3 regions of the Robertmurraya sp. DFI.2.37 genome follow, and region 2 is predicted to be linked to each of the others. Evidence: predicted binding sites of a transcription regulator. Region 2 holds the regulator's gene; each other region holds the start of a gene.
What was found. The regulator Rex, encoded in region 2, represses fermentation and respiration genes when NADH is low (regulators of the CRP and FNR family bind a similar motif). The targets are predictions, from matches to a motif close to TTGTGAAATATTTCACAA.

Region 1: the regulator Rex is predicted to act here: its motif matches at 4,392-4,409, upstream of PZE06_RS22165 (TorD/DmsD family molecular chaperone).
Region 3: the regulator Rex is predicted to act here: its motif matches at 3,524-3,541, upstream of PZE06_RS15605 (formate/nitrite transporter family protein).

What each region holds. Positions count from the first base shown of each region.
Region 1 covers NZ_JARGEJ010000066.1:2,641-10,984, reverse strand. The annotation lists partial or broken gene PZE06_RS22185 (IS1182 family transposase) at 1-115, shown strand, start outside; gene PZE06_RS22180 (ATP-binding cassette domain-containing protein) at 314-817, shown strand; gene PZE06_RS22175 (hypothetical protein) at 1,252-2,175, opposite strand; partial or broken gene PZE06_RS22170 (transposase) at 2,880-4,134, shown strand; gene PZE06_RS22165 (TorD/DmsD family molecular chaperone) at 4,529-5,191, shown strand; gene PZE06_RS22160 (DMSO/selenate family reductase complex A subunit) at 5,244-7,643, shown strand; gene PZE06_RS22155 (DMSO/selenate family reductase complex B subunit) at 7,667-8,239, shown strand; gene PZE06_RS22150 (dimethyl sulfoxide reductase anchor subunit family protein) at 8,258-8,344, shown strand, end outside.
Region 2 covers NZ_JARGEJ010000038.1:33,743-42,086, reverse strand. The annotation lists gene PZE06_RS17800 (ABC-F family ATP-binding cassette domain-containing protein) at 1-619, opposite strand, end outside; gene moaC (cyclic pyranopterin monophosphate synthase MoaC) at 817-1,311, shown strand; gene PZE06_RS17790 (redox-sensing transcriptional repressor Rex) at 1,358-2,011, shown strand; gene PZE06_RS17785 (YdiK family protein) at 2,069-2,278, opposite strand; gene PZE06_RS17780 (CPBP family intramembrane glutamic endopeptidase) at 2,275-3,012, opposite strand; gene groES (co-chaperone GroES) at 3,352-3,639, shown strand; gene groL (chaperonin GroEL) at 3,695-5,329, shown strand; gene PZE06_RS17765 (siderophore ABC transporter substrate-binding protein) at 6,150-7,178, shown strand; gene PZE06_RS17760 (ABC transporter permease) at 7,198-8,214, shown strand; gene PZE06_RS17755 (iron chelate uptake ABC transporter family permease subunit) at 8,211-8,344, shown strand, end outside.
Region 3 covers NZ_JARGEJ010000030.1:12,000-20,343, reverse strand. The annotation lists gene PZE06_RS15625 (hypothetical protein) at 57-425, shown strand; gene PZE06_RS15620 (class I SAM-dependent methyltransferase) at 675-1,589, opposite strand; partial or broken gene PZE06_RS15615 (GNAT family N-acetyltransferase) at 1,836-2,314, shown strand; gene PZE06_RS15610 (basic amino acid ABC transporter substrate-binding protein) at 2,637-3,443, shown strand; gene PZE06_RS15605 (formate/nitrite transporter family protein) at 3,574-4,383, shown strand; gene PZE06_RS15600 (basic amino acid ABC transporter substrate-binding protein) at 4,560-5,381, shown strand; gene PZE06_RS15595 (amino acid ABC transporter permease) at 5,459-6,115, shown strand; gene PZE06_RS15590 (amino acid ABC transporter ATP-binding protein) at 6,112-6,834, shown strand; gene PZE06_RS15585 (hypothetical protein) at 6,942-7,355, shown strand; gene PZE06_RS15580 (MFS transporter) at 7,530-8,344, opposite strand, start outside.

The DNA of each region.
Region 1 (8,344 bases), on a different contig from region 2:
GGATTTTTGAAGGCCAATTTGCGTTTTCGCTCGATTTTCTGTTCGTGGAAAATCAAAGGTTGAGAACAAAATGGGCCTTGTTTTAATGGCCGTGAATTTAAGAAAATTCACAGCCATCAGATAAGGATGTATAAGAATTAATAGTAAAAAATAGAGAAAGGAGAGTTTGAGTTCACTCAAATTCTCCTTTCTCACTATTTGAAGCTATTTTTGTCCCAGCCTCATGTTCTCTTTTTTAGCGGAATATTATTATTTGATGATTCCCATTCTTTAGGGTTTATGTCATCTGGAATCACACCGATGATAATATCCAATTTTACGTATCTATCAAATATTAGGAAATATTAATTTAACCATAAAATCTAATGAGAAGGTAGTGACAGTTGGAAGTACCGGATCTGACAAAACAACTCTTATATATCCCACAAAAGATAATGAAATTAAAATCGAGGGGTTATCTCTCAATCGTATTAAGTTAGATTCCATATTTCAAGAAGTTATGACTATATTTCAAGGTTTTGTGAAATATAATCTTACTGTTAAAGAGGATATATTTTTTGAAAATTCAGATAATACGAATAACGAAAGGTTAGCAAAAATTATTGATAATAATTTAAATAATTTCATTGGGCATTTACCTAACGGATTTAATACCATTTTAGGTAGAATGCTTAATAATTGTGAGGAACTTTCAGGAGGACAATGGCAAAAGATAGCTCTATCAAGAGCTTTATTTAAAAGAGGGCAATTGTTTATTCTGGACGAACCAACTTCAGCCTTAGATCCAAAGGAAAGTGGGGATTTTTATATCTCATAGAATGATTTCTGCAAAATCGCTGGTAAAATAGTGGTAATGAAAAAGGTGGATTTGTTGGGATTAGTAGCCACAAAGAGTTTATTTTAAAAAATGGTGAATATGCTGAAATGTATAATGCACAGGTAGATAAGTATAAAGCCACTTTACGTAACCGTAGAAAATCAGGAGAAATTGTGGAAGTAGACAAGGGGTTTTCTAAACCAATAAAAAAGAGCAAATTTTACCCTTAGATTAGGGAAAATCGGCTCTTTTTAAACAAAAATTTTCTTTGCGTATATTTTTGGTGTTTTATTAGCAGAACACCTTATAGGTTAGATGAACTTTCAGATTGTATAAAGACCTAATTATTCATTTAGTATACTAAAGATAATTAGTCACCTGAACATAGAAGTGACAGGTTTATATGTGTAAAGTAGGTTTGTAAATTCATAGAATTATAAATTAATATTAAGTCTATAACTCCATTTATATCCAGCGAATGTGGAAAAATCTATTGAAACAGGACCGATAGTAGCTGATGTTCCTAGTGGTGTAGTAGGATGAGCATAAACCGTTAATAATCCTTTTGTACCTTTTACAGACTTATTTATAAGCAATTTCTCAGAAATTCCACCAGATTGTTGTAAGAATGTGCCTATAGGAACTTTTGCCTGATGACCATACTGATCATGTAAAATCTTTAAATCATTAATATTATCTGTTCTAATATTTCCATCCGCATATCTTCTTACAACAAATCTATATTGTTTATCTGAATTTTGTTGTGCTGTAAAACCAATGTCCCACGCTGTAGCAACTGTATCAGTTGTCCACCATGCTTTTGGTCCATTTGTCCAAGTCCATTCAGTCCAAACTTCATAAATATTATTGGTAGAAGTTGCACCAACTTTTGTGATATAAGTTGAACCATACCAATCACCTTCAGCTCGATCGTTAAAACCAGAGCTAAAAGTTTGGAACTCTCTAAATTGTTCTTCATCGATTCCTGCGAATGCGAGCGGATCTATTAATTGAGCTATTTTTCTATCTTTCTTTTCCATTAAAGCAATTTCATTTTTGTTTGCATCTGTTACTTCATAGACTTTACCATCCAAACTTTGGTAGGTTAATGTTACATCCTCAACTGTATAATCTGCTTTTTCTCCACCACTTTCAACTATCTGTTTTTTGGTTTTTTCGCTAATTTTTTTTACTTCTTCGGAAGAAAAGCCCATTTCAACTAATGTTGTATCTACGGCTTGTACCGTTAGTTTTTCTTCGGCAAAAGTATGACTTGAAAATAAAGTCAAACTTAATGCCATAAAAATACCTAAAATTATTTTTTTTATAATATCCTCCTTAAATTTTCCAATTTTCACAAGAGTAATTTTACCAAATATTAGAATATATGTAAAGTATAACAAAATAATATCACTAACTTTTCGTGGAAAAAATGAAATATTTTGGATTATCAATAGGGGTATGTTCGTATTTTTTTGGAGAGGAGCTTGAAATTCCCTATTAAATATTACAATATATAGGGAAAAATTACTGTTTTTATAATAGCTTGATGTATTTTGTTTTTTTGGGATAATATGTTATCTTAGGTATGACTTTTAATAAAGGAGATGTTTTTTTGAAACAAGTTACTGGATTTTTGTTCCTTAGTATAGTTTTAGCAATAGTTATAACTTTTCTTTTTCCATTTGTAACTAGATATTTATTTTTATACCAAGACATAAATGCAATTTTCCAATTATCTAACTATATTCTACTAGCCATAATATTAAAGAATATTCTAGATATAAAAAACCAGAAATAGTTACATATTAATAATTTTATGGTTTTTTTGTATTATGGGAGGAACTTATTCGAGAATTTGAGAAAAAGGAGTCTGATTAGATTGTTGAAGCTTTAAACTTAGTTGATAGCGAATTAAGGAAGTGAAGTCATTAGTAATGCTGATATTAACATGTAAAAAAGATGTTTTTTCACCTGCCAAAAGATTCTCTAGGCAAAAAAACTCTAACACCATTATATAGATTCATAGGTCATAATACGACTTCAATTACTTATCAACTGATTCCGTGTTCAATCCGAAGTGAAAGAATTAATTAGCCAATGTTTCGTTCAATTCCGTTGCCCATTAATTGAAGAAAAACTGATTGATCAAGATGTGATTTTTATTGATGGTACAAAGATTGAGGCGAATACGAATAAATTTACGTTTGTCTAGAAGAAATCTATTGAAAAGTCTCATCAAAGTTTAATTAAAAAATCAACCAACTGTACAATAAGTTACTTGAGAAGAAATCATGCATGAACTGGAACGGGAAAGCGAGGAACAATTGTCATGAAAAGAACATACTCAATTGGTTCAAAAAGTAGACGAGTTTATAAAAACGTATGGTAAACAACTAGAAGTAACTTCAGACGTTGCAGAACGAAAAGCCCTGTAAATACCCGAAGTAAGTCCGTAAACAATTGATAGGTTTTGTCTCGCAAAAACAGAAATATCAACAAGGCTTTGGAATCAGCTATTCGAAAACAGACAAAGTTGCGACCTTTATACGAATGAAAGATGTTATTTGAAAAACGGACAATTGAAAGCTGGTTACAATGTACAAATCGCAACGGAAGGCCAATACTCACTTGCCTATAAATTATTTTCAAATCCAACAGATACACGTACGTTAATTCCATTCCAATCCTCGATGAGATTGAGTAGCATTATTTCGATTTACCGAAACATATTGTCGCAGATGCCGGTTATGGCAATGAACAAAGCTTCTATGATATCCTTGCTAATAGAAAATGAGAAGTGTTGATTACCTATAACATGTATTTGAAGGAACAAAAGAAAAAGTATAAACAAAACTCATTTAATTCCGACAACTAGGAGTATAAAAAAGAAACAGATACATACACATACCCCAACCGGAAATAGCTGAAGTTTAAATATTTTTCTGTATTTGTCTGTGTCTGTGTGAAAAGACTCTATATGCTTCAAACGAAGTTCAAAATCTACGAGAGTGAAAACTGTACAGGATGCCCAATCCGTTCATCATGTACAAAAGCAAAAGAAGGCAACAATCGAAAACTTATGGTAAATGAAAGATGGGAATAACAAAGAAGAAGATGTAAGAGCTAAGCTTTCGGAAGAGAAAACCGGTGTCATCTATCGAAAACGCAAAATAGATGTGAACTCAGTTTTTAAATTCTTGAAGGCTAATTTGCGTTTCACTCGATTTTCTGTACGAGGAAAATCGAAGGTAGAAAACGAAATGGGGCTCGCGTTAATGGCAGTGAATTTAAGAAAATTCACTGCCATTAACTAAGATAATAGAAGAATTAACACGAAAAAATAGAGAAAGGTGAATTTGAGTACCCTCAAATTCACCTTTCTCTTTATTAGAGGCTATTTATGTCCCAGCCTCTTCTTTCTTACCTTTTAATCCCCTTTTGTCTCCATATATACCGTCACAAGTTCGTAAAAATTAATTGTTCACCGCAAACAAAATTGCCCCCTTTTTTTTGTGTATGAAGAACGTATCATTTTATTTAGCCCAATTTTATAATAAAGATAAGGTAAAGATTGTGATAACATTCACAATAAAAGGAATTTGGAATTGATTTTGGTAGCGCTGAAATTTATTTTGCCAGGCTTCTTTTGCTTACCCAATCGGTTATTGTATGGGGAAAATTAATAATATGACTGGAGACGATGAGAAAATGACTTATACAGTTGAAAGGATAAAAGACAAAAATGTTCAGCTTTTAAAGGCTCGAAAAGACTTTTATCAACTCCAATATATCTTGTTCTCACAGCCAATGGATCTCGAAACTTATTTCAATATTAAAGATAGCTTTAATATACAAGGGTTACAGGAAATCGATGGAGGTAAACGATTCTATCATTTTTTTATCAGCGACGATGAAAAAGCAGCAATTGAAATGGCAAGAGATGATTATTTTCGTTTATTTATTGGCCCAGATTCTTTATTAGCGCCTCCTTGGGAATCAGTATATAGAGGAAAAGATAGATGTCTTTTTGATTTTCCCACATTTGAAGTGAAGGAACTTTTTAAAACTTATCATTTAGCGCTAGAGAGAAAACCTGATCAACATATAGAGGCAGAGGATCATATTAGCTATGAATTACAGTTCATGATCCAATTAATAGAGAGAACGGAACAAGAACATAATGTCTCAATTTATAATCATTTGTTAGATGGACAGAAGAGGATGCTTAAAGAGCATTTAGCTAAGTGGGTACCGTCGTTTTCAAGCGATATTCAAAACCATGCTAAATCAGAGTTATTCATATCTTCTGCACGAATGTTGGAAGATTTCATTATTTTTGACATGGATGTTATTAACGAGTTGTATTTTTAGCCTAATTACAAGGTTATGATAGTAAATTTATGGGAAAACAGGAGGGTTAAGCATGGGCAAAGATATATTTGACAGTTTAAGTGATAATAAAATGTCTCGTCGGAGTTTTATTAAATGGTCAAGCGCAGTTACTGCTCCAGTAGTGATTGGGGGAACCGTACAAGGAACGAGAATGCTATCTCAAGTTAGTGCAGAGGAGCCGAGTGAAAATCTCGATGAACAAATACTTACCACTTGTTCTACTGTTAACTGTGGTGGTAGGTGCTTAATAAAAGCTCATATAAATGATGGTGTTGTGACACGTCTTACGACAGATACAAAAGAAGATACATTTGAGCTGCCGCAGCTTCGTGCATGTATTCGCGGGAGAGGCTACCGCCAATTTGTCTATCATCCTGATCGCCTAAAATATCCAATGAAACGAGTCGGTAAACGGGGAGAAGGTAAGTTTGAAAAAATATCTTGGGAAGAAGCTATTGATTATATTGCTAAAGAATTAACTAGAATCACGCAAAAATATGGTCCGGCCAGTCGGTATAGTAACTATGCAAGCGGGCATTCAGGAAGTATTATTGGCGCAGGAAATATGATACAAAAAATCCTGGGTTTAACTGGAGGATATCTCGGTTACCACAATTCCTACAGCTCAGCACAAACTTCAAATGCTACACCGTTTACTTATGGAACGACGCAAACGGGAAGCACTTTAAATACTTTATCAGATTCAAAGCTTATTATTTTATGGGGCCATAATCCGGTAGAAACGAGATTTGGCGTAACAGATTACTATGTTAGAAAAGCAAAAGAAGCTGGGGTAAAGATCGTCGTGATTGATCCAAGGCAATCTGATACAGCTGTAGCATTAGCGGATGAGTGGATCCCGATTGCGCCAACTACTGATAATGCCATGATGGATGCTATGACGTATGTTATTATCTCTGAAAAATTATACGATAAGAATTTTGTAGATAAATATTGTGTGGGCTTCGATGAGGAACATATGCCTGAAGGGGTTCCAGAAGGAGAGTCTCTCGTTAGTTATATTATGGGAGAAAAGGATGGAGTAGCAAAAACACCTGAGTGGGCTTCGAAGATTTGCAGGGTGCCTGCTGATACGATTCGAAAACTTGCAAGAGAATTTGCTACAAATAAACCATCAGCCTTATTACAAGGTTGGGGACCACAAAGACAAGCGTATGGTGAGCAATTTGTAAGAGGTGGTACGGTGCTTGCCGCCATTACTGGAAATGTCGGTGTTCGAGGCGGTTGGGCTTCTGGTGCTGGTTATGTTAGCCTCGTAAAAACCACTGCTGTACCAAAAGGAGATAATCCATTAGGTGGCTTAACGATTCCTTGTTTCCTTTGGACGGACGCTGTTGTTCGTGGAACAGAAATGGGTGCAAAAGATGGAGTGAAGGGATTACCAGAAGGGCAAGAGACGCTGCCGACAAATATTAAGGCAATGTTTAATTTAGCAGGAAATACTCTAATAAATCAGCATTCCGACTGCAATCGCACGGCAGAAATATTAGAGGATGAATCCCTCCTTGAACTAATTGTAGTTAGTGATATTTTTATGACTCCAAGTGCAAAATTTGCTGATATTTTATTACCATCCAATTCATTTATGGAAAGATGGGATATTGGAACAACATGGGCTCCTTCACAACAAGCGATTTTGTCTCAAAAGTGTATTGATAATCTATTTGAAACGAAATCGGATTATGAGTGGCTAACGATGCTGGCGCAAAAGCTTGGAGTAGAAAAAGAATTTACTGAAGGAAAAAATGAATTAGATTGGGTTATGTGGTCAATTGAAGAGTCAAGAAAGGTAGATCCGAATTTTCCAACCTTCGATGAATTCAAAAAGAAAGGGATCTATCAAGTCTCATTAGAGGATAAAACGGTAATCGCATTTGAAGAGCAAATTAAAGATCCAGAAAATCATAAATTTGAAACACCTTCAGGTAAGATTGAAATCTTCTCGAAAGCGTTATGGGATATGAATGAATTGGATGAAATTCCGGCAATACCGAAATATGTTTCTTCATGGGAAGGACCTGAAGATCCATTAATTGAGAAGTATCCATTACAGCTTATTGGCTGGCATTACAAACGCCGTTGCCATTCAACTTTTGATAATAACAAATGGTTAGAAGAAGCAGGACCACAAGTCATGTGGATGAATAAAGAAGATGCGAGAACGAGAAATATTAAAGATGGTGACAAAGTAAAGGTTTTTAATGAGCGTGGAGAAATTCATATGCCAGTTAAACTCACGAATAGAATTATTCCTGGAACAGTAGCAATCCCACAGGGAGCTTGGTGGTCACCTGATAAAAATGGAATTGATCAGCGAGGAAACATCAACACGCTAACAAGTCAACGTCCATCTGCATTGGCTAAGGGAAATCCTCAACATACTAACTTAGTTGAAGTTGAGAAGGCATAGAAAAAGAAGGGTGTGAACATGTAATGGTACAGCTAGGCTTTTATATAAATAACGAATATTGTACTGGATGTAAAGCTTGTGTAGTTGCTTGTAAAGATAAAAATGATCTTGAAGTTGATGTTAACTATCGGAGAGTTTATGAATATACGGAAGGGGACTATATAGAACGTGATGAAGCGTTCATACAAAATGTACAAACATTTTTTACATCACTTTCATGTAACCATTGTGCAAACCCTAAATGCGTGGAGAATTGTCCAACTGGTGCGATGCACAAGAGAGAAGAAGATGGTGTTGTATTAGTTGATCATGAAAAATGTATTGGCTGTAAATATTGTATGTGGAATTGTCCGTATGGAGCCCCACAATATAATGAAATCATTGGGAAAATGACAAAATGTAATTTTTGTATTGATTTGATTGAAAAAAATGAAGATCCAGCTTGCGTTGGTTCATGCCCTATGCGTGCACTTGAATATGGTTCAATTGAAGAATTGCGAGCAAAGTATGGTGATATAAACAATATAAAAGGTCTCCCCAATTCATCTATTACCAATCCAAGTATTGTTATAGGTGCACATAAAAGTGCAAAGTAGATAAAGGAGGTTATTTCGATGCATGAATGGGCATTATTACTATTTACCGTGTGCTTGCAAATTGCTATCGGCGGGATGCTGACTCTAGCGATTTTCTATAAAAAA
Region 2 (8,344 bases):
TTTCCAACCATGAAAGAGTATCGATATCAAGATGGTTTGTCGGTTCGTCAAGAATTAAAATATCAGGCTTCGTTAACAATAGCTTTCCTAAGGCAAGTCTTGTTTTTTGCCCGCCGCTCAAACTCGAAATCTTTGTTGAGTAATCAATAGAATGGAAATTTAATCCATGCAAAACAGAGCGAATATCTGCTTCGTATTGATAGCCGCCGTTTTCTTTGTAGGATACTTGCAGTTGATCATACTCTTTTAAGATTTTTTCATACTCTGTTGAATGATTAAAGACAGCCGGATCAGCCATTTTTTCTTCTAATTGTCTCAGCGATCGTTCCTGTAATTTTAAATGCTGGAATACCGTCAACATTTCATCCCAAATGGAATAATTCGATTCCAGTCCGGTTGTTTGCGCTAAATATCCAATCTCGACACCCTTCGGTTTAATAATCTCGCCACTTTCATAAGACAGCTGTCCAGCGATAATTTTTAGGAGTGTCGATTTTCCAGCGCCATTTCGTCCAACGAGTGCAATCCGATCCTTTGTTTGTACCTCTAGTTTTATATTCGTTAAGATGGGGTCAGCCCCATATGATTTTGATAGTTGATTTACTTGTAATAGTATCATTGGTTTCACCTCAATATGTCTAGGAATAGTGTAACGTAGAACCTTAAGAACAGCAATTAAAGAAGATTTTTCCTGGCATTCTTCATTATGAAGAGATACGTTTTTTCCTCATAAAAGAGAAATTTATTGTGAAGATAATAACAATATTTTCACAAAGATCACAAAATAGTGTATCATTTGAAGTGAGGTGTTTGATAATGGCAGAGTTTACCCATTTTAATGAAGAAGGCAGAGCAAAAATGGTTGATGTTAGCGATAAGAAGGAAACCGTAAGAACGGCAATTGCTAACTCTAGTATTACAGTAAATAAACAAATTTACGAGCAAATTACCCAGCAGCAAAATAAAAAAGGGGATGTACTTGCAGTTGCTCAAGTAGCAGGTATTATGGCTTGTAAGAAAACAGCGGATATTATACCAATGTGTCATCCACTTCCATTGACAGGAGTGAATATTTCATTCAAGTGGGCAATAAAGGATGAGAATTATGAGTTAAAAATTGCTGCATCTGTTAAGACAAAAGGAAATACGGGAGTAGAAATGGAAGCGTTAACAGCAGCTTCGGTTTGTGCGCTCACAGTGTATGATATGTGTAAGGCAGTTGATAAAGGCATGGTTATTGGTCAAACGTATTTAGTGGAAAAGACTGGTGGTAAAAACGGCGATTTTAAAAGGGAAGAAGAAGTAAAATAAGGTTTAACTCGTTAAAAAAGGACTATATAGGGGTGGGGGAAATAAAATGAGTAACGATACAGTGAAAATACCTCAAGCAACGGCAAAGAGACTACCGTTATATTATCGCTTTTTAAAGAATTTACATTCTTCAGGAAAACAGAGGGTTTCCTCTGCTGAGCTAAGTGAAGCGGTGAAGGTAGATTCAGCAACAATCCGGAGAGATTTCTCCTATTTCGGTGCTTTAGGAAAAAAAGGCTATGGTTATAATGTTAATTATTTGCTAACCTTTTTTCGTAAGACCCTTGATCAAGATGAGTTAACAAAAGTTGCGTTGATTGGTGTCGGAAATCTAGGTACTGCGCTGCTTCATTATAATTTCTTGAAAAATAATAATACAAAAATTGCTGTTGGCTTTGATGTTGAAGAGGCGAAGATCGGTACAACGATCGGGGATGTTCCTATTCATCATATGGACGAGCTTGAAAAAATAATTACAGAAATGGGCATTACAGTAGCAATTTTAACGGTACCAGCTCCATTTGCCCAAACGATTACAGACCGACTCGTAGCAGCTAATGTTAAGGGAATCCTTAATTTTACACCAGCAAGACTAACTGTACCAGCGACAACAAGAGTTCACCATATTGATCTGGCTGTGGAGCTTCAATCATTGGTGTATTTCCTTAAGCATTATGGAGTAGATGAGGAAGAGGAATAATTTTATGACAAAAGGCATGAACTCGGTATAACTAAGTTCATGCCTTTTTTATGCTGTTTATTTTTTATCTTTTTGAATGGCTTTTACTTTGAAGTGAAAGAGAACCATTCGAATCCCACTTCCGAAATCAAAGGTAGCTAAAATGACGAATAAATAGGTGAAAATTCCCCATTCGCCATTACGCTGTACATCCTGGACGGCAAAATAGGTAAATAAAAGTCCAAGAACAATATAAAGGATACCTGAGAACAAAGGTGTTCGTATCATAGAAAAAGACCTCCAATGAATCTCTGAATAGATTCTGCTTCTCGTAGCATTCGTTCAATATCTTCTTTAAAAACAGATTGCACGAGAACAACAAAGGTGTTCATGGCAACATGAGCGATGATTGGAACAATAATTCGTTTTGTTTTAATATAGAGAAAAGCAAAGGTAAAGCCCATTGCCGAGTACAGCAATAAATGTTCGATTTCTGCATGGGCTAAGGCAAAAATAACAGAGCTTATTATGGCTGAGAGAAAAAAGTTCAGCCGCTTATAAAGTGAGCCGAAAATAATTTTACGAAAAACGATTTCTTCCAGAATGGGTCCAATAACAGAACTGACAATGACAACAACTGGAAAGGATTCAATCAAAGAGAGGATTTGCTGTGTATTTTCAGAGCCCATATCTATTCCTAACCAACTTTCAATATTGGCAGCTAACCCTTGAGCAAATAACGCGAGAAATACGCCAGCGATCGCCCAAACAATTGAGGCTGAAACAGAAGCAGTCTCTCGATCCAAGCTTGGTTGCTTCATTTCTTTACGCAAAAGGAATAAAGTCGCGAGCAAGGCTACGGAAAAGCTGAAGACAATCCAAATAACGACAGCGTAGACAGCCATCTCCTCTATACTATATCCAATTAACACGCCGCCAAATGTTAAAGCTGGCACTCCTAAAAAAGTTGAAAGTTGCATCGTAATGTAAATGATTAAAATGTACCAATATTCCTTTTTCAAATTATGATTCCCCTTTTAAACATAACTAATGATGCACTAAAACCATTCTACTAATAAAATTGCTAAACGTACAAATAGTTGCCTTAAAATATTTGTCGATGGATATTTTTTCAAAAGTAGTACATACTTTGAAAGGTTATATGCAAGAAAGAGCCGGCAGGAAATGAGGCGCAGTACGATCTAAAAATTCATGTAAAAATTTGTGTTAATTTTTTTAAAAAATCGTGCATGATACTTGCAAAAAAAAAGAGAATTCATTAATATATTAATTGTGTTAGCACTCAAAGTGTGCGAGTGCTAATAAATATTACATAATATTTATTGAGGAGGTTGTTTCACTTGTTAAAGCCATTAGGTGATCGCATTGTTATTGAGCTTGTTGAAACGGAAGAAAAAACTGCAAGCGGTATCGTTTTACCAGATTCAGCTAAAGAAAAGCCTCAAGAAGGAAAAATTGTAGCTGTTGGTACTGGTCGTGTACTAGACAACGGTGAGCGTGTAGCTCTTGAAGTTTCAGTAGGTGATCGCATTATCTTCTCAAAATACTCTGGTACAGAAGTGAAGTATCAAGGTCAAGAGTATTTAATTTTACGTGAAAATGACATCTTAGCTGTTGTCGGCGAATAAGATTTTAAAATTATGGCTGTTTTAATATAAACATTATTTAAGGAGGTTTTTTCAAATGGCAAAAGAGATTAAATTCAGTGAAGATGCTCGCCGCGCGATGCTACGTGGTGTAGATGCTCTTGCAGATGCAGTGAAAGTAACCCTTGGACCAAAAGGTCGTAACGTGGTTCTTGAGAAAAAATACGGATCTCCGTTAATTACAAATGACGGTGTAACCATTGCAAAAGAAATCGAATTAGAAGATGCTTTTGAAAACATGGGAGCAAAGCTAGTTGCTGAAGTTGCAAGCAAGACGAATGATGTTGCTGGGGACGGAACAACTACAGCTACAGTACTTGCACAAGCGATGATTCGTGAAGGCTTAAAGAACGTAACTGCGGGTGCTAACCCAATGGTTATCCGTAAAGGTATTGAAAAGGCTGTTGCTACTGCAGTTGAAGAATTAAATGCTATTTCTAAGCCAGTTGAAAACAAAGAAGCAATCGCTCAAGTTGCTGCGATTTCTGCTGCTGACGAAGAAGTAGGGAAACTAATCGCAGAAGCAATGGAGCGCGTTGGTAACGATGGCGTTATCACAATTGAAGAGTCTAAAGGATTTACGACAGAACTTGATGTAGTAGAAGGTATGCAATTCGATCGTGGATATGCATCTCCATACATGGTAACAGACTCAGACAAAATGGAAGCAGTTCTAGAAAATCCATATATCTTAATTACTGATAAGAAAATCAGCAACATCCAAGAAATTTTACCAGTGCTTGAGCAAGTAGTTCAACAAGGCAAGCCATTATTATTAATTGCTGAAGATGTTGAAGGTGAAGCTCTTCCAACATTAGTATTGAATAAGCTACGTGGTACATTCAATGCTGTAGCGGTAAAAGCTCCAGGATTTGGTGACCGTCGTAAAGCAATGCTTGAAGATATCGCTATCCTAACTGGTGGTTCTGTCATCACAGAGGATCTAGGATTAGAGCTTAAATCTACAACAATTGAGCATCTTGGACGTGCAGCTAAAGTTGTCGTTACAAAAGAAAATACAACAATCGTGGAAGGTGCTGGAGATTCAGCGCAAATCTCTTCACGCGTTGCACAAATCCGTGCTCAAATGGAAGAAACAACTTCTGAATTTGACCGTGAAAAATTACAAGAGCGTCTTGCTAAATTAGCTGGTGGAGTAGCAGTTGTTAAAGTGGGTGCTGCAACAGAAACTGAGCTTAAAGAGCGCAAGCTTCGCATTGAAGATGCATTAAACTCAACTCGCGCTGCAGTTGAAGAAGGTATTGTATCTGGTGGTGGCGTTGCCCTACTTAATGTATACAATAAAGTCGCTGCTATTCAAGCAGAAGGCGATGAGCAAACAGGTGTTAACATCGTCCTTCGTGCCATCGAAGAACCAGTTCGCACAATCGCTGCAAACGCTGGTCTTGAAGGATCTGTCGTTGTTGAGCGCTTAAAGCACGAAGAAATCGGAGTTGGCTTCAACGCTGCAACAAACGAATGGGTAAACATGATCGACGCTGGTATCGTGGACCCAACGAAAGTTACTCGTTCTGCACTTCAAAACGCAGGTTCAGTCGCTGCTATGTTCTTAACAACAGAAGCAGTTGTCGCTGACAAGCCAGAAGAAAACGCTGGCGGCGCTGCAATGCCTGACATGGGCGGCATGGGTGGAATGGGCGGCATGATGTAATAACGAAAAGCGGAAACGGCTTGTTCAGCCCCGACAAGCATATGACGATCTAGGAAAGAAGGCGCTCTTTGCCTTCATTCCTAGAGTGGCTTATGACCTCGAGGGGCTAGCCGTTGCAGCTAGACATTATGTCACCAAACCCTGATATATAAGGATTTTATGTAAGATAAGAGTGAAAAGTTAACATTTTGCTAACATTGAGGTTTTTAACGGAGGCTTCTCATTAGTTCATTGAACTTTTGAGAGGCTTCTTTTTTTATTTTTGGGGATATTTTCGCTTCTTCCTTTTATGTTCGGGTAGAACTTGTAGAAAATTGCTCTCTGGTCTTAAACCGTATGGCTATTACTAAGATGTGGACATTGTTGATTCGCAGGATTTCTTAACTGTCTATTAGCGAGGAAGTTGATGTCTATGAAAGTGAAATAAATAGACGCATGTATTCCTCCCTTTTCATTAGGTACGATTGACTACAAACAAAATAGGCGGGGGCGTTCTTAAATAAAAATATACTTGTTATTATAAATATTCTCATAAATGATATTGACAATCATTATCAATTAGAAGTAAGATAATAGTTGTGTGATAGTAATGATAATCATTATCAATTATAAAGGGATAATTGAAATGATTATTTGAAAAGTTGGAGCTGGCTTGACAGCGATAATTATTATCTTGTTTTATGTTGTAGATATGCCTGTGTTTTATAGAGATAAAGAGTATTTTATGAGGGCATAAAAAAGAACAAAGATAGTCAATTTATCAGTTCAATAGGCTCTGAATTTTAAAAATTTATAATACATAAGGAAAGAGGTAAGAGAGATGGGGAAGTTTAAATTAACTGTCATTATGGCCATTTTTATTTTGATGTTGGCGGCATGTTCAAGTGCGGATAATGCAAATAGTGAACCTGAGGATAATGAACCTGAAGCAAGTGAGCAAGAAGAGGAGGCAACCGAACCTGCAACAGTTGAAATCACTGATGCACACGGAACGGTTACGGTTCCTGTAAATCCCAAGAATGTAGTAGCTTTGGATAATAGAACGTTTGAAACGTTGGCTGATTGGAATATTGAGTTAGCTGCTGTACCAAAAGCGGTAATGACCTCGGATTCACCGTATGTATTAGATGAAAACGTTCAAGATATTGGGAATCACCGTGAGCCAAACCTTGAAATAATAGCGGCTGTAGACCCTGAGCTTGTTTTCGTAGGTCAAAGGTTTTCCGGATATTATGAAGATATAAAAAAATTAGTGCCAAATGCTGCTGTTATTGATCTAAATGTTGACGTTTCTGAGGAAGCCAGTGCGCCTGGAGAAAATTTAGTAAATGGATTTAAAGAAACTACCCTTAATTTGGGGAAAATTTTTGATAAAAATGAAGAGGCTGAACAATTGATAGCTAGTTTTGAGCAGGCGATTGAAAAAGCTAAGTCTGCGTATAATGGCAGCGATAGAGTGATGAGTGTTATCGTTTCAGGTGGAAATATAAACTTTTCAGCTCCGCACACTGGACGTGTTTGGGGTCCGTTATTTGAAATTTTTGGATGGATTCCAGCTTTAGAAGTTGAGAATACGACTACAGATCACCAGGGTGATGAGATTTCAGTTGAGGCGATTGCACAAAGTAATCCTGATTGGCTCTTCGTCTTAGACCGTGATGCTCCAATATCCGGTGAAACAGATAAAGTCCCTGCTCAGGATGTAATCGACAATTCACCTGCTCTTCAAAACACAACGGCTGTTACTGAAGGACAAATTATTTATGCACCAATGGATACTTATTTAAATGAATCAGTGCAAACTTTTATAGAGTTATTTGAAAACATGGCTAATACTTTAGCTAAGTAGTGTGAAGGAGTTTAACGCAGTGCCTAAAAATATCATCACCGGGATTGAGAGATTTTCTCAATCCCGGTTTTATAACCACAATAAGATTTGGACAAAACCCTTTATATTAGCCATTATCATTGTCATTGGTTTAGGTGTTATTTCGCTGTTTACTGGAGTTTATGATATAGCTGGGCAAGAAGATGGAATGGAAATGTTTTTTATCACTCGTGTCCCAAGAACAGTTGCACTTATGCTTACTGGAGCCGCCATGGCAATGGCAGGACTCGTTATGCAGCTAATTACACAGAACCGTTTAGTTGAACCTACCACAACGGGTACGATGGAGTGGGCAGGTTTGGGACTCCTTGTTATTTATTTATTTGTTCCAGGACCCTCTTTAGTACTTAGAATGACTGGTGCAATCATTTTTTCTTTTGTAGGAACGATGATTTTCTTTTTATTCTTAAGAAGGGTTAGACTTCGTTCCTCTTTAATTGTTCCGATTATTGGTCTGATGCTAGGGGCAGTTATTTCTGCTGTTTCCACCTTTTTAGGACTCTTTTTCCAAATGACACAAGTAATTGAAGGATGGTTTGTTGGTTCTTTTGCCTCTGTTCAAGCCGGAAGATATGAGTATTTATGGATTATTGTCATCGTTACAATTCTTATTTTTATTTATGCGAATAGGTTAACTTTAGCTGGTCTGGGGGAAGATGTTGCCACAAGTCTTGGAGTCAATTATAATACGCTCCTTCTTTTGGCTAATGGCCTTATTGCAGTTGCAGTTGGTATTGTTGCAGCAGTAATTGGGAACTTGCCATTTCTAGGTTTAATTGTTCCCAATATTATTTCCATGATTAGGGGAGACGATCTTAAAAGTAATCTGCCTTGGGTATGTGTGAGCGGAATGGGGACGATTACTCTTTGTGACATCATTTCTCGAACCATTATTATGCCTTTTGAAGTGCCGGTCTCTTTAATCCTTGGCACAGTAGGCTCAGTCGTATTTATTACGATTTTAATGAGACAAAGGAAATCAAGGAGGCTAAGATGAACGCGTTGGAGTATAGAAAGAAAGAGAATGTTAAGCTCGATATTAGCCTTCATAATGAAAGTAGAACTGCTAGAGCTTTTCGTACGAAGAAAGATGAAAAACGATATTGGTTTCTGCTCATTTCATTAAT
Region 3 (8,344 bases), on a different contig from region 2:
GACAGAAATGCGTATAAAAATAATAGTTTTGATTCTTTTTAAAAGGAGTTTTCATTATGGCAAAACGGTTTTCTATGGCGTTAATGATAATGGTATTAGCTATTATAGCTTTATTATTAGCTGCTAAAAATCCAACAGGTCCTAATACGGTTTCATTCGATGATCCACTAAACCTATGGTTCTCTCTTGGAACACTTATTGTGCTATTATTACCCCCGCTAATATTATCGTTTTTTAATCATCCTGTCCTAAATATTATTTTTGCAATTTACCAAGGCTTCGTAGTATTAACTTTTTTAGGTCTTATTTTAGTAGGTTTTTTGATACCTAGTATTTGGATTATTTTAATTGGTGCTCTAGGTATCGTAATTGGGATTAGTAGTATTGTCATGAGTTTTCTTGGGGGAATTAGGAAAGCTTACTAGAAGGTTATTTTTTTGAAGGGTCCTTATGTTATAAATAGGGATCTTTTATATTGACTAATTGGATAATGCTGTTGAACTTTAGTGCCCTTCTGTAAAATATTACACAGTAAAGCTATAATTTAATAAATAAATCACCCGAAGAGATAGGTAACTTTTTTTTGAATAGGTTAATCAAGTTGTTATGGAAGTTGTAGTAAAAGTAATAAAATAAAGCCCCTCAATCTTCTAAGGGATTGAGGGACTCGATAATTATCTCTTAACAGCGTGGACATAGTGTATGGTTTCGAATGAAGTTAAATAATCCGTTCTGTTATGAAAGAATAGCTCGTTTATTTTAGTTGGAGATAAATGTTCGTATATCAACAAACCAGATTTCTCAAGTAGGTTCTCAATTTCATCATATTTGAAACACGATTTCATTGGTTCCCCACTTGCTGCAGCCATTTTTACCATATTTTCAACTCTATTGGATATACCTTTTACTTTAAAGAGTTGTTCATCTGCATAATCAAACACAATAGAGCTACCAGAAGGAGCATTTTTAAATAAATGATTGATTAATGCTGTATTTTCCTCTTTCGTTAAATAATATGAAACACCTAAAAGGCTAAAGAAAGTTTTTTTATTTTGAAATCCTTTCTTGACTAAATCCTGATAAGTAAACTTAGTAGTAAAGTCCATTGATACAAAACTAAGATTGCTCGGGATGTTAAGTTTAGCTTCTTCTAACCTCGTCACTTTAAATTTTTGTGTGGCTGGATGATCAATTTCAAATATTTGCAGCTCGTTTTTTAACTCTGGATATCTGAAGCTGAAAGTATCGAATCCAGCTCCAAGGATGACATATTGTTGGACACCTAATTTGATTTCATTAAGTAATACTTGTTCACAATAAGCGGAGCGCGCTAAAGGTGTTGGGGAAAGCTGAACCTGTGTAATCCACTTTAAAATTTCTTCAGGATTATTATTGAATTTTTGACCGATATCGTTGTTGAAAAACTGTATACCATTTATCATATTGTTGCCGATTGCAGAAAACTCTTCATCAGAAATGAACTGGCATGCAATAAAATCATCTAAAATTTTAGGTGAATCATATTTGCTGTGATACGCACGACCAAATGCAGATACTAAGGAAGTTAAACTGGATTCATTGTTTTTCATACCATTTTTCTCTCCCATATATAAAATAAGGTTCCCCTGGCCAGGAGAACCTTATTGTATACTACATTAATTTAAATGTAAATTATAGCATAAACGGATTTTTTTGTCAAATATTTTAACCTTGGTTCCTATTAAGAAGCCTAGGGATTATAACAGGAAAGATATTTCAAAAACAAAGCAAGAGGTATACGGGGTGTCGTGAGATGATGTTTTTATAAATTAAAAAGAGTTTAGGGGGAGACTTAAATGAAAATGTATGCAACAGAAGATATACCGAGTAGTAAGATCGTAGATTTTTTTAGGTCCCATTGGGGTAGTCAAGAAATGGTTATTTCTAGTGGAGTGTATGATTGTAGTAAATTAGATGGGTTTACTATTGTAAATGATGAAGACAAAATCATCGGCTTGATAACATATATCATTAAAGATAAAGAATGCGAAATTATTTCATTAGATAGTATTGAAGAAGGAAAAGGAGTAGGTACATCCTTAGTCCAAATAGTAGAAAATCTCGCTGTCAAAAAAATTGTCAACTTATAAAAGTGCTCACAACAAACGATAATTTATTAGCATTAAAGTTTTATCAAAAACGTGGTTTTACTCTCTCCAAAGTGCTAAATAATGCTGTTGAGAAGGCTAGAAAGATTAAAGCTGAGATTCCGTTACTTGGCAATGATGGTATTCCAATCAGAGATGAGATTGAGCTATTAAAGTTTTTAAATTAACTCTGTTTTCGTGATGGTTGTAGCTAAAGCTCTTACGATATTCGAATACAGAACATGAAAATTTATCATTATCAGTTTTAGGTACTCAGAGTATAGATAAACTCGAAGAATTTCGAATTTATCTATACTCTTTATTCTTTTGAGGAATAGTGGGCTATACATATTCTTTTTACGGTTGTTTTATACATTATTATACAATAATGCGCTATAAAAATAATATTTTATAAAAATATATTGCATAAATAATCATATGTTAGTATAATTACAAACATATTAACTAGAAAGAACTTACGAAAGTGTAAGATAAAAGGAGATTAGAAAGATGAAAAAACTATCAAAGCTAAGCTTTTTAATAATTTTAGCGATCGCAATTGTCCTCTCTGGATGTGGAACAAGTGAGACAACAAGTGGAGGAGATGAAAACAAGCCCCTCAAGCTTGTTACAAACGCTGCGTATGCACCAATGGAATACATGGAAGGTGATAAAATCGTTGGCTTTGATATAGATTTTATTGAAGCTGTTGCTGAAGAAGCCGGCTATGAGTTAGATATTAATCATGTCGGATGGGATTCCATGCTTCTCGAAGCGAAAGAAAAGGTTGCAGATTTAGCGGTTGCTGCCATCACGATTAATGATGACAGAATAGAAACATATGATTTCTCTGTTCCTTATTATTTATCTACTAATATGATTTTAGTAAAAGAAGGAAGCGATATTAAAAGCGCTGACGATTTAATAGGTAAAACCGTTGCGGTTCAGAATGGCACAACAGGACAGGAGTCGGCAGAAGCTCTGCTTGGCGTAAACAGCGACAGCATTAAGAAATTTGAAGACAATAATTTAGCGATCCAAGAGTTGTTGAATGATGGAGCAGATGCTGTAATCGCTGATAATACTGTAGTTGAAACGTATGTAAAAAATAATCCTGAACAAAAGCTTGAAGTTGTAAGTGATGAACAAAACTTTGCTCCAGAGTTCTATGGAATCCTTTTTCCGAAAGGCAGTGAATTAAAAGAGGATTTTGATAAAGCTGTTAATACTATATTAGACAATGGAAAGTATGCAGAAATTTACAAGGAATGGTTCGGAACTGAGCCCGATATAGAAGGGCTAAAAGCGGCGCAATAAAAGCTCATATTCCTTCCGCTCGTGAAAAACATACTCAAAATGTTCACAGGAAAATAGCACAAAATGGTATAAAATTGAGTATGTGTGTTATTTCACATAAAACTACAAAAGCGGAAGGAATGTGGATCCTATGGCTTCTTATAAACCGGAAGAAATCATTGAAATTACGATTAATCACGGTGTGAAAAAGGCAAATTATCCTTTTTTGAAATCGCTGATATTAGGGTTTCAGGCAGGAGCTTTTATTGCTCTTGGTTATTTGCTTTACATACGTGTCACAGCACCTCTTAGCGGCGAATTAGAAGGATTATCGACCATTATAGGAGCGTCGCTATTCCCAATCGGCCTAATTTTAACATTAATGGCTGGTGGCGAATTATTAACAGGCAATATGATGGCTGTCCCGTTGGCCAGATATGCTAAGAAGATAAAAACAGTGGCTTTACTAAGAAATTTAGCTGTTATTACGTTAAGCAACTTTTTCGGGGCTCTATTTGTTGCTTACTTTTTTGGTCATATCGTTGGTCTTACTGAGTCGGGTGTTTATTTAGAAAAAATGATTGATATTGCCGAACATAAACTGGATGGTTCATTTGTTCAGGCATTTGTCTCAGGAATTGGCTGTAACTGGCTTGTGGCATTAGCCGTCTGGCTTTGCTACGGTTCAAATACGTCATCAGGGAAAATTTTAGGAATTTGGTTTCCGACGATGACTTTTGTCGCTATTGGTTTTCAACACGTTGTTGCCAATATGTTTGTCATCCCTGCTGCCATTTTTGCTGGTTATTTAAATTGGTTTGATTATATTTCTAATTTTATCCCAGTATTTTTAGGGAATTTAGTAGGAGGTTCCATTTTTGTGGCTATGCTGTATTGGTTTTCTCTTCATCATCATCACAACAATAACGAAAGAGAAAACCAATCATTAAAGGCAAGTTAATGATTGAGGGGAAAATGATATATATCCTTCTCACTGTTTACAGCTATTTCTATCTTAGAATAGGATTTTTCCAATAGTTTTTAAGTTGCGAACATGATCTTAACTCAGTATAATAATGTTATATCTGAATTTAAAGAAAATTCAAAACTTAAAATGATTGTTGAGGGGGAAATTTTGTGAAGATTGGTAAGAAGGTGCGGTTCATTATACTAATGGGGCTTGTCCTGATCGTGTCCGCTTGTGGAGCGAGTGAAACTAGCTCGAATGATTCAGAAAACAATAGCGGGGATGAAAAGAAAACACTAAGGCTCGTAACAGATGCCGCATATGCACCTATGGAGTATATGGATGGGGATCAAATTCTCGGTTTTGACATTGATCTAGCGAAGGCTGTCGCTGAGGAAGCAGGCTACGAATTAAAGGTGGAACATGTTGGCTGGGATCCGTTATTTGTTGAAATTGACAATGAAAATGCTGATTTGGCTATTTCATCGATTACGATTACAGATGATCGAAAAATGTCATATGATTTTTCCGTCCCTTATTACGCATCTTCAAATGAAATTTTAATTCCTGAAGGCAGTGATATTCAAAGTGGTGCGGATTTAGCTGACAAAGTTGTAGCTGTTCAAAAGGACACGACTGGGCATGAAATCGCAGAATCTATTTTAGGAAGCAATCACAAAAATATAAAGCCTTTCGAAACGACTCCACTTGCGATTCAGGAACTATTGAGCAATGGTGCAGATGCGGTTATTGCAGATAAGCCGGTCGTAGACGAATATGTTAAAAACAACTCACAGCAAAACTTAGTTGTAATTACGGATGATAGTTTTGAAGAAGAATTTTATGGTCTACTATTTCCAAAAGATAGCAAACTGGTCGCAGAATTTAATGAAGCGATAAACAAGCTTTTCGATAATGGCAAATATGCGGAAATTTATAAGGAATGGTTTGGTGAAGAACCGGATATAGAAGTGTTAAAGGCACAGCAATAATAGAGGAAGTTTACGACTCAAAATTGCGTAACCACACGTTTGTGTTACGCAATTTTTTTTCAAAGAGGTGAGATAACATGGATTTTCGCTTTGATTTAATTATGGACTATTTACCTTTCTTTTTAAGGGGAACATTATATACGATTGGTATTTCATTATTAGGAATTTTATTTGGTACGATATTAGGATTGCTTATTGGGCTTGGGAAAATGATGAAAAACAAAATACTTGCTTTCCCCTTTCTGTTATATATCTCGTTTTTCCGCGGTACGCCATTTATCGTGCAAATTTTCATTATTCACTTTGGTGTAGTCCCGGCGATTATTGGCACGACCAATGGGATTGCTGCAGGAATTATCGGTTTATCACTAAACGCTGCCGCATACATTGCTGAAATCTTCCGAGCAGGAATTCAATCAATTGATCGTGGTCAAATGGAAGCAGCCCGCTCATTAGGGATGAATCATGTTCAAGCGATGAGATATATTATTCTACCGCAAGCGTTTAAAAGGATGATCCCACCGCTTGGCAATGAGTTTATTGTCCTATTAAAAGAATCTGCTATTACTGCCCTAGTTGCTGTCCCGGAGATTATGTATTGGGGAAGAGCGTTCCAAGGCCAATATTATAGAGTGTGGGAACCATACTTAACAGCTGCATTAATTTACTTTATTTTAACTTTAACATTAAGCTACTTATTAAGTCGTTTAGAAAAGAGGTTAGCAACAGAATGATCAAAGTGGAAAAGCTAAAGAAATCGTTTGGTGCTAATGAGGTTCTGAAGGATATCAATGCTTCGATCAAGCAACAGGAGGTTGTTGTGGTTATTGGTCCTTCAGGTTCGGGAAAATCAACCTTTCTTCGTTGTCTTAATTTATTGGAATCCATTACAGGAGGGCATGTTTTTATTGAAGGAATTGACATAACAGCAAAGACAACGGATATTAATAAAATCAGAGCGGAAGTCGGGATGGTATTTCAGCAATTTAATTTATTTCCTCATAAAACGGTGTTAGATAACATTATGCTCTCACCTATCAAAGTAAAGAAAATTGATCATGGAAAAGCGAAGGAGAAGGCGCTAGAGTTACTGAGAAAAGTAGGATTAGAGGAAAAGGCTGATGCCTTTCCTGATTCGTTATCGGGCGGACAAAAACAGCGGGTAGCTATTGCGCGGGCATTAGCGATGGAACCGAAAATCATGCTTTTTGACGAGCCTACTTCAGCGCTTGATCCGGAAATGGTGGGGGAAGTACTAGAGGTGATGAAGCAGCTTGCGAAGGAAGGGATGACCATGGTTGTCGTTACGCATGAGATGGGCTTCGCCCGTGAGGTAGGCGATCGGGTCTTATTTATGGACGGTGGCTATATTGTTGAAGAAAATGTTCCACACGAGTTGTTTGACAATCCACAGCATGAACGTACGAAGGCATTCTTGAGTAAGGTTTTATAGATATGATATAGTAGAAACCGAGCATTTTTAAAGCTCGGTTTTTTAATTTTCGGTATCCGGTGTAACGTTCGACCATCAATTACGTCTAAAAGGATGAGGTGAAAAAAATGAAAAAACTATTATGGACATTATTAACAGCTGTTGCCTTACTAGTAATCACTGCTTGTGGTACAGGGAATGATGAAAATCAAGGAGCAGAGGAAAATCCTGATAATGAAACAAATGAAGTTGTTGAAGAAAACAACGAAACCAGTCATGCTGGTGATGATGAAGAAGCAGAAACAGATGAGCAAGTAACAGAAGATGATAGAGCTGTAATAAAAGAAGAGGCAACATACACTGGAATGCAAGATCCGCACTCTATTGAAGTGAAAACTGAGTCTGAAGTACTGGCATTGCAAATTTTAGATCCAGGTGTTGCAAATGTTGACTTCGAAGCAATTGAACCGGATACGCCAGTTACTATTGAGTACTATCAAAATGAAGAAGGACAAAACATCCTCACAAATATTGAATTTTAGTAAGAGTAAAGTGAGCTATTGAATTTTTTTCACTTAATTGTGTTAACGAAAATGCTAGAGAATGTCATTTTTGCTCGTGTTATTCTGACTTGAAACGAAGGTTTTACATGAAATGACGCAAAAATCAACAACATCCTATAATAAGAGCCCGCAGAAAAGCGGGCTCTTAAAATTTTATGCAGAATGTTTCACGAGTTTTGGGTTCTTTTGCATGGAAGCGAAGAGAAGAAACCCGCTTAAGAGTAGTAGTCCACTTGTTATGAGGAAAACGGATGAAATGCCGAAATACCCAGCGATAAATCCGCCCATAACAGGCCCAATAACATTTCCTAAAAAACGAAGGCTAGTGTTATACCCCAATACTTCCCCTTGCATGGCAATCGGTGCTTCCTGACGAATATAAGCTACCCGCACGGGAATGATCCCACCTATAGCGACTCCGAGTGCAAAACGGATGACGACAAGCTGCCAAATATTTGTAACAAACGCACCTGGTAGATAGACAAGTCCTGCTATAAATAATAGTACGATTAAAATTTTGATATATCCGTAGCGGTCTGCCATTTTTCCCCATTGACGAGCCATCATTAAATTTCCCAAACCAGCAGCAGAAAAGGCAATTCCAGAGAATAAAGCTAAATTAGCCGGACCATGAAGTTCACTTACATATAAAGAAAGAATCGGCTGAATGCTAAAATGTGCTATTTGAATCAAGGTTGAGATTAATAAGACATTTAATAACAGTGGATTCCGACTAATATGTTTAAAGACTTCTTTAGTCGTATAGGAGGTTTTTGTCCCTTGTACATCCTTCATTCTATACTCCTTTGTCGTCATGACAAGAGCGGCAGAGATGAAGATGGCGATTGAGGTCCATTTAAATGTGGCAGAATAACCGAAGGTATCCGCAAGTATACCGCCTAAAAGAGGACCTATTAACTGTCCTGTGATCGTTCCTGTTTGGAGAGTTCCTAACACTCTTCCAGCCA